Regions from separate parts of the Blautia sp. Marseille-P2398 genome, predicted to be linked through region 1. Evidence: riboswitches for the same ligand, from Rfam matches in the RefSeq annotation. Region 1 holds a riboswitch; the other holds the start of a gene.
The links. A riboswitch is a leader RNA that binds a small molecule or an ion and turns the genes downstream of it on or off. The one in region 1 is predicted to bind cyclic di-GMP.
Positions count from the first base shown of each region.

Region 2: another riboswitch for cyclic di-GMP. It lies ahead of ACESZG_RS04435 (response regulator); the one in region 1 lies ahead of ACESZG_RS11515 (ABC transporter substrate-binding protein).

Region 1 is NZ_CAXSTD010000009.1:27,229-31,266, reverse strand. It holds gene ACESZG_RS11520 (hybrid sensor histidine kinase/response regulator) at 1-605, opposite strand, end outside; gene ACESZG_RS11515 (ABC transporter substrate-binding protein) at 589-1,404, opposite strand; cyclic di-GMP riboswitch class I at 1,583-1,676, opposite strand; gene ACESZG_RS11510 (MATE family efflux transporter) at 1,840-3,183, opposite strand; gene ACESZG_RS11505 (Lrp/AsnC family transcriptional regulator) at 3,402-3,860, shown strand; gene ACESZG_RS11500 (AraC family transcriptional regulator) at 3,959-4,038, shown strand, end outside.
Region 2 is NZ_CAXSTD010000003.1:15,675-19,712, forward strand. It holds gene ACESZG_RS04425 (ABC transporter ATP-binding protein) at 1-804, shown strand, start outside; gene ACESZG_RS04430 (ABC transporter permease) at 804-1,706, shown strand; cyclic di-GMP riboswitch class I at 1,946-2,021, shown strand; gene ACESZG_RS04435 (response regulator) at 2,200-4,038, shown strand, end outside.

The DNA.
Region 1 (4,038 bases):
AGGTTCTGTATTGTCAGGGTATAATTTCTGACAAATTCCGAAGATGTATAATAATAGATTGCAACCATACCTGGCCCATCTTTTCTGGCACAGGCTGCAATGTCGATACGTGATCCGTCTTCTCGGTCAATCCGTTCCGAATAAGATCTTTCTTCATATCCGGTAAAATCCATGATAATGTCTTTTTGCAGATAATCTGTGATCTCATTGGTCAGAGCCTCATCCATGCTGTATTTGCAGACTGTCTTTCCCTCTGCATCCAGCACAAGGATACCATCCACCCAGAGGGTCTGCAGATTTTCTTTCAGAAACTCCTGGCTTAGCCGGCCGCCGTTTTCTGTTTCCATGTCGATATTCGTACTCATCTGTCTGGCACTTTCAATGGCGCGGAGGAGACTTTTAGATTCCGAAGCTTCATTATAATGGGTATAGGTGGAACACTGCACTTTGACATAGTTTACAGTTTTCACCATCCTGTTCTCTGCTTCTTTTTTCTCTGCCTGAAAAAAGTAATACAGGGAAGTTGCAGTCACACAGATTCCAAGCAGAATGCCGAATATCCAGAATCGTTTTACTTTTATTCTTCTCCTAATATCCAAGATCATCCACCTCCAGATACTTCTGGGGATCATCCAGATATTTTTTAATGATTTTCAGGGATGTGCCATCCTGACGCATTTCTTCCAGCGTCTGATCCATCTGCTCACAGATTCCTCTGTCATCCTCTTTTGCAAAAGCAACACCTATCCCGACCACCATCAGCGGATCTTCCAGAATACGGAAGCTTGCATCATAATCCTTCATGTACTGGACAATGGATTCCTCATGTGCAGCAACTGCATCTACATATCCTTTTCCCAGAAAGGTATAGATCAGTTCCCTGTGCCCAAGACTGATCAGATTGCCCAGTTTGGGGATCCTTTCATCTGTCCGGTTCAGAAAGATGCCTTCCGGTTTGGTTGTGGACTGGACGGCAAGGTTCTTTCCCTCCAGATCACTTAGTTTATAGATATCACTGCTCTCATTTACAGCAACTACCTGGCGGCTTGCTATGTAGGGTCCTGCCCAGCGGTAATCGTCAAGGCGTCCTTCCATGGAAAAACAGCCCATAATACAGTCAATCTCTCCGCTTTCTACCAGTTCTTTTTTCTTCTCCCAGTTGATCTGGACAACATCCACCTGATAACCCATTCTTTTAAAAGCTTCTGTAGCCAGTTCCACATCAATTCCTGTGGGAATCCCATCTTCATTCAGATAATTGTATGGCGGATAACTGTCACTGCCCAGGGTGATGACGGGCTTTTCCCTTTCTTTTTTAGTGATATTTGTGTTTTTACACCCTGCCAGGGCAGTTGCTAAAATTCCCACAAGCAGAATGCCTGCAATCACCTTTTTCCCTTTCATCTTTTCTCCATTCCTGCTATTCTTTTCTATTTTTTCTCAAATTTAACCGAATCAGGTAAGTCCCCTGCGGAGGTTGCGAATATCCGCTTGAAGACACAAAAAAGTTCCTTGTAAAAAATTTTACAGGAACTTTTTCCATAATGCCCATTTAACATTTACCTTTTTTATTACTGAGGCATGATGCAACCGGCTGGCATGGCCAGATTTCAATCTGACTTTAGCTCCTTCTGGCTTTGCGCCCCGGCTTTTCAACCGGTTTGCCAATAAATGCCATAAAAAATTATTTTTTATTATAGCACTCATACTATATCATGTCTATAAGAAAATATGTTACTGTTCACAGCAACACGCTTCGCGGGATATTGCCAGTGAACAGTAACGAAAATATACCTCTTAACATACGAATCCAGCTTTCCATCAAAACTTAAGAGAAATTTACCGGAATGAAACTCCTTCATCAACCGGCCATGATTTTCTAAGTGCCCCATAGGAGATCAGAAAATTCGCAAGCCATCCGGCCGGTACAGCAAGCCAGACAAATGCAATTCCATAACGCGGTGCAAAAATCAAGGCAACTGACAGCCGAATGGCAAGATTTACCATATTGGCAATGAGAAACGGCCGCATAATTCCAAGTCCACGAAGAACTCCATCTGTTGCCATCTTAATACCCATAAAAATAAAGAAATATCCCAGCCATTTCATATAATCCCCGGACACCTGATATGCCAGAGCGGTTCCATCTTTTCCAAGGAATAAGGAAGAAATTGGGGTGTGCAGTGTTTCAATGACTATGAAAGCAAGGACTGCGAAACACAGGTCCAACACCAGTGCAGCATGGTATCCTTTTTTGATACGTTCAATTTTCTTTGCTCCAAGATTCTGGGAAACATAGGGCGAAACCGCATTTCCAATGGATACAAATATCAGTGAAAAAACATTCTCTACTCTCATGGTTGCCGCATAACCTGCCAGCGCTTGTGTACCGAAGGGATTTACAACCGCCTGTACGATCATCATACCAATTGACACTGTGGATTGCTGAAGAACCGATGGTACTGCAATACGAAGCATGGAATGTAACTCCTGCCTGTCAAACCAGTTAAAGCGGCTTTTATATCGACGCATCCGGTTAAAGAAAATCAAAAGCGAAAACACTGCGGAAATCCCCTGCGCAATGAGAGTTGCAAGGGCGGCACCGAACACACCCAGCCCTAAACCTGCCACCATCCAAAGATCCATAACAATATTCAAAACAGAAGAAAATATCAAAAGGCCCAACGGAATCTTCGATTCACCGATGGAATTGAACATCGTTGAAAGGATATTGTACATAAACAGAAAGGGAAATCCCACAAAATAAACACGCAGATACAGTACCGCTTCATCCAGTATGTCAGCAGGTGTTTGTAATAAACTCATCATAAAATGAGAAAAAACAAAGCCAAAAACCCCCAGAAGTATACTCAGAATCAGAAAACTGATCAACGATGTTGACACAATTGTTTTCATTTTGCTATAATTCTGAGCTCCAAAATAGCGGCTCACAAGTACGCCTGCTCCTACACCAGCTCCCAAAGCCACACAGATGAAAACATTGGTCAAAGCGGCACAGGCTCCAACTGCCGCAAGTGCAGAGGATCCCACAAACTGACCGACGATAATGGAATCAGCCATATTATATACTTGTTGAAAGAAGCTGCCCAGAATCATAGGCATTGCAAAAACAGTCAGTGCTTTAAGAGGGGCATCTGTGATTAAATATTCATCTTTTGACATTCTCATTTTCCTCCATCAATTCCTGCTTTTTATCCGAAATCACGATTGTATTTTCAAAATGTAAGTTTAAGATTTCGTTACGCAACAATTATATGTAATTACAGCAAATAAGTCAAGCTGCTGTTTACTTTTAGTAATATAAATGATATGATATTTGATATTGAAAAAAACTGCTATCAGATGGATATTATTTTATATTATTTTACAGGAGGGAACTTATGTACCTGGACGGTTTAGATGAGCTGGATCAGAAGATTATCCGGCTGCTTATAGAAAACGCACGTATCTCTTACTCTGATATCGGTGAAGAAACCGGTATTTCCAGAGTGGCAGTAAAAGCCCGTATCCAGGCTTTGGAGCAAAGAGGCGTAATCGAAGAATATACAACAATTATTAATCCGCAAAAAATCAGTGGGGCTGTATCATGCTATTTTGAAATTGAAACAAAACCGGAGTACCTGGCGCAGGTGACAGATATATTGTACAAAAATAATACAATCACACAGATTTACCGTGTCACAGGAAGAGACAGGCTTCATGTACATGCCGTTGCTTCATCAGGTGATGAAATGGAATACTTCCTGCACAATGTCATTGATACACTGCCTGGCATTATCAGCTGCAGTTGCAATATGATCTTATCACGCATTAAAGATATTAAAGGATTACGGCTATAAAAGTCAGAAGTTGCAACCAACCTTGATCCATACAGTCATATCACCCTGCCAAAGTGAATTAAATATAACGCTCTTAGCCACTTTTTGACTTCAACAGTTTGCTCTTCCTGAAACGCCTCGCAGCTTTTCAAAATAACAATAAAATGCCCATCGCTTCTTACATGAAAGAATACCGTAT
Region 2 (4,038 bases), on a different contig from region 1:
CTTGGAGTAAACGGTGCAGGGAAAAGTACAACCATTTCCATTCTCTGCGGATTGCAGAAAAAAGACAGCGGAACGGTTCAAGTAAACGGAATAGAAACTGACAAAGTCGGCGCACAGACAAAAAGAATGCTTGGTGTTGTGTTTCAGGATAGCGTACTTGATAAACCGCTTACGGTGAAAGAAAACCTAAAGAGCAGAGCTGCTTTATACGGCATTACAGGAAATGCCTTTGATAAGAGATTACAGGAGCTGGTCGAGATTCTGGATTTTGACGAGTTTTTAAACAGACCTGTAGGTAAGCTGTCGGGAGGTCAGAGAAGAAGAATTGATATTGCCCGTGCATTATTGCACAGACCGGAGATTTTGATTCTTGACGAGCCTACTACAGGGCTTGATCCGCAGACAAGGCAGTTAATCTGGAATGTTATCGAGAAACTTCAGAAAACTGAAAATATGACAGTATTTCTGACTACACACTATATGGAAGAGGCTGCTAATGCCGGGTATGTTGTGATTCTTGACAAAGGAAGTATTGCAGCGGAAGGTACACCATTTGAACTTAAAAATGATTATGTACAGGATATAGTGTCTGTTTATGGTATTTCCGAAGATGAAATAAAGTCATTGAACAGAGAATATAAAAAAATACGTGACGGATATCAGATAAAAGTAAGAAATACGAAAGAAGCTACGAAGCTTATTGTAGAGCATCAGGACCTATTCACGGATTATGAAGTAGTAAAAGGCGGTATGGATGATGTATTTCTTGCAGTCACAGGAAAGAAGCTTGGAGGTGAACGCTGATGAGAACAGTATTGGCATTAATGGACAGGAACAGGAAACTGTTTTTTAAAGATAAAGGTATGTTGTTTACATCAATGATCACACCAGTTATTCTAATTGTTCTGTATGCTACATTTCTTGCAAAGGTTTTCAAAGATTCTTTTACAGCAGCAATTCCGGATATGATTACAATTTCGGATAAGCTTATTAATGGAACCGTGGCAGCACAACTGACAGCATCACTTATGGCAGTGAGCTGTATCACTGTAACATTTTGTGTGAATCTGACTATGGTGCAGGACAAGGCAAATGGAACAAGGAAGGATTTTAATGTTGCACCGGTCAGCAAGGAAAAAATTTATTTGGGATATTTTCTGTCAACAGTAGCTAATTCATTGATGGTCAATGGACTTGCGTTTGTATTATGCCTGGGATATTTACTTAAAATGGGATGGTATATGAATACAGCAGACATATTATGGGTTTTATTTGATATGATATTGCTCGTCCTATTTGGAAGTACGCTTTCAAGTATCATTAGCTTTCCGTTGACAACACAGGGACAGCTTTCGGCTGTAGGTACAATTGTCAGCGCAGGATATGGTTTTATATGTGGTGCTTATATGCCGATTTCAAATTTTGGACCAGGTCTTCAGAAGGCACTGTCTTATCTTCCGAGTACATATGCCACTTCATTGATTAAGAATCATATGCTTCACGGAGTTTTCAGAGAGATGGAGAGAAAAAATTATCCGGATGAAATGGTTGAAGCGATAAGAGACACGCTTGATTGCAATCCGGTATTTCATGGAAATGTGGTGAGTATAAATCAGATGATTGGCATTATGATGGGAAGTATAGCTGTATTTGGAATTATTTACTATGTGGTTACATTGTTGTTAGCGGGTGAAGGCAGACGATAGGAAATATTGTTTTTAGCGGGTGAAAGTTCTAGGGATATGGAACGATCTGAGTACAAATGAGCAGGAAACAGTAATGTCAATGCTGCGTGGTCTTCGGAAGTAGAAGAACAGTTCGAGTATATGTATCGGCTGTTCTTTTTTTTATTTTTTGGCGTTAAAACGGTAATGTTTTTCTTGTGTACAGTAGAGTGCTATAGTATAATAAAACCAGTTTTTTTGCATAAGTATTAAAGCTATAATATGGAAATTGGCAAACCAGATGAAAGTCTGGGACGCAAAGCTACAGGGCCTGTAAAATGGCAGCCAGTTGCATGAAATGAGGTGCACTGTCTGTTTGACAGTGCTTTTTTATGGTAGAGCACTTGAATAAGTAATACAGAAGCTGTTTGGAAAAATATTGTGAAAAATAGTGTGGAGGTTATTGATAATTAATGAATGTAAAATTAAAATCTGGAAGCAAGCAAGCAACTGTAGCCTAGAGGAGGGGAGAAAGATGAAGAAGTGCAAATTAGTACAGAATATAATGAATTTCAAATTTTGTTACATTATATTTTGCACAATTATATGTTTTATTGTTTTATCCGTTCCTGCATCTGCCAAAGAAAACTCTGACAATGTTATCCGGGTAGGATCTTTTGAGGAAACTTATAATGTAGTCAATGAAAAGGGAGAAAGAAGCGGCTATGGTTATGAGTATCTTCAAGATATTGCAGGTTATGCAGGATGGACATATAAATACATAACAAGTGATTGGAAAAACTGCTTTACACAGTTGGAAAATGGAGAGATTGATATTCTTGGTGGCATTTCCTATACAGACGAACGTGCTGAAAAAATGCTTTTTTCCGATATGCCTATGGGGGAAGAGAAATATTACATCTATACGGATGCATCCAATATGGATCTTACAGCAGGAAATTTGGATTCTTTTGAGGGAAAAAATATTGGTGTGTTTAAAGATAATATAGTGGAGGATGTGCTTAATGAATGGGAATCAAAATATGGTCTGTATACGAAGCATATCAATGTTTCTACAAACACAGAAATTATGGACAAACTGTCGAACCATGAAATTGACTGCTTCGTTTCGCAAGAAGACCCCCGTTGGGAAGAATCGGATATTTCACCGCTTACAAGTATTGGAGAGACAGAAATCTATTTCGCTATAAATCCAGAACGTCCGGATATCAAAGAATCACTGGATAGTGCTATGCGCAGAATCAAGGATGACAACCCATTTTACACAGATGATCTCTACAGGCGTTATCTTTCTGCACAGAGCAGCTCGTTTCTTTCAAAAGAAGAAAGTGAGTGGATCGGGCAGCATGGTGCAATCCGGATAGGGTATTTGAATCAGGATGGAGGTATCAGCAGTGTAGATCCATCAACAGGTAAACTGACAGGTGTTATTACAGATTATGTGGATCTTGCAGAAAATTGTCTGCAAGGTCAGACTCTGGAATATGAATTAAATGGATATGAGACAAGAAGTGAACTGCTTCAGGCATTGCAGGATGGAAAAATAGACCTGATTTTTCATGCAAACCAGAATCCATACTTTGCAGAAACAAATGGATTTGCTTTGTCGGATACGCTATTGACTCTGAATATGGAAGCAATTACGGCAAAGGATTCTTTTGATGAAAATAAAGAGAATATAGTTGCCGTTGAAAAAGATGATTTTGCATTGAAAGCATATCTTTCATACAATTATCCGCAATGGAAGGTTGTGGAATATGAAACATCAGATGCAGCAGTAAAAGCAATGCAGAAAGGGGAGACGGATTGTATTGTAAGCAATTCAGGTACTGTTTCAGACTATTTGAAAAATAATAAGCTTCATAGTGTTTTCCTGACAAAAGAAGCTGATGTTCCATTTGCTATTCAGCAGGGAGAACCGGTTCTTTTGTCCATTCTGAATAAAACACTGACATCTATGCCTACAACTCAATTTTCAGGTGCAGTAGTTTCGTATAATGTTTCCTCACGAAAAGTTACAGCGAAGGATTTTATTCAGGACAATTTACTGACAGTATTACTTATCGCTGGAATTTCTTTTTTCGTTGTCCTGTGTATAATTCTTGATTCTTTGAAAAAATCAAAACGTGCGGAAGAAAAATCCAAGAAGTCTGCTGAGCAGGCATTGAAGCTGAATCAGGAGCTTGAAGAAAAACAGCAGGAATTACAAAATGCACTTGTAGGAGCACAGAGTGCCAATAAGGCTAAGACTTCCTTTTTAAATAACATGTCTCATGATATCAGAACACCGATCAATGGTATTATTGGTATGCTTACGATTCTTGAGAAAAGCGGAAATGATGCTGAGCGGGCA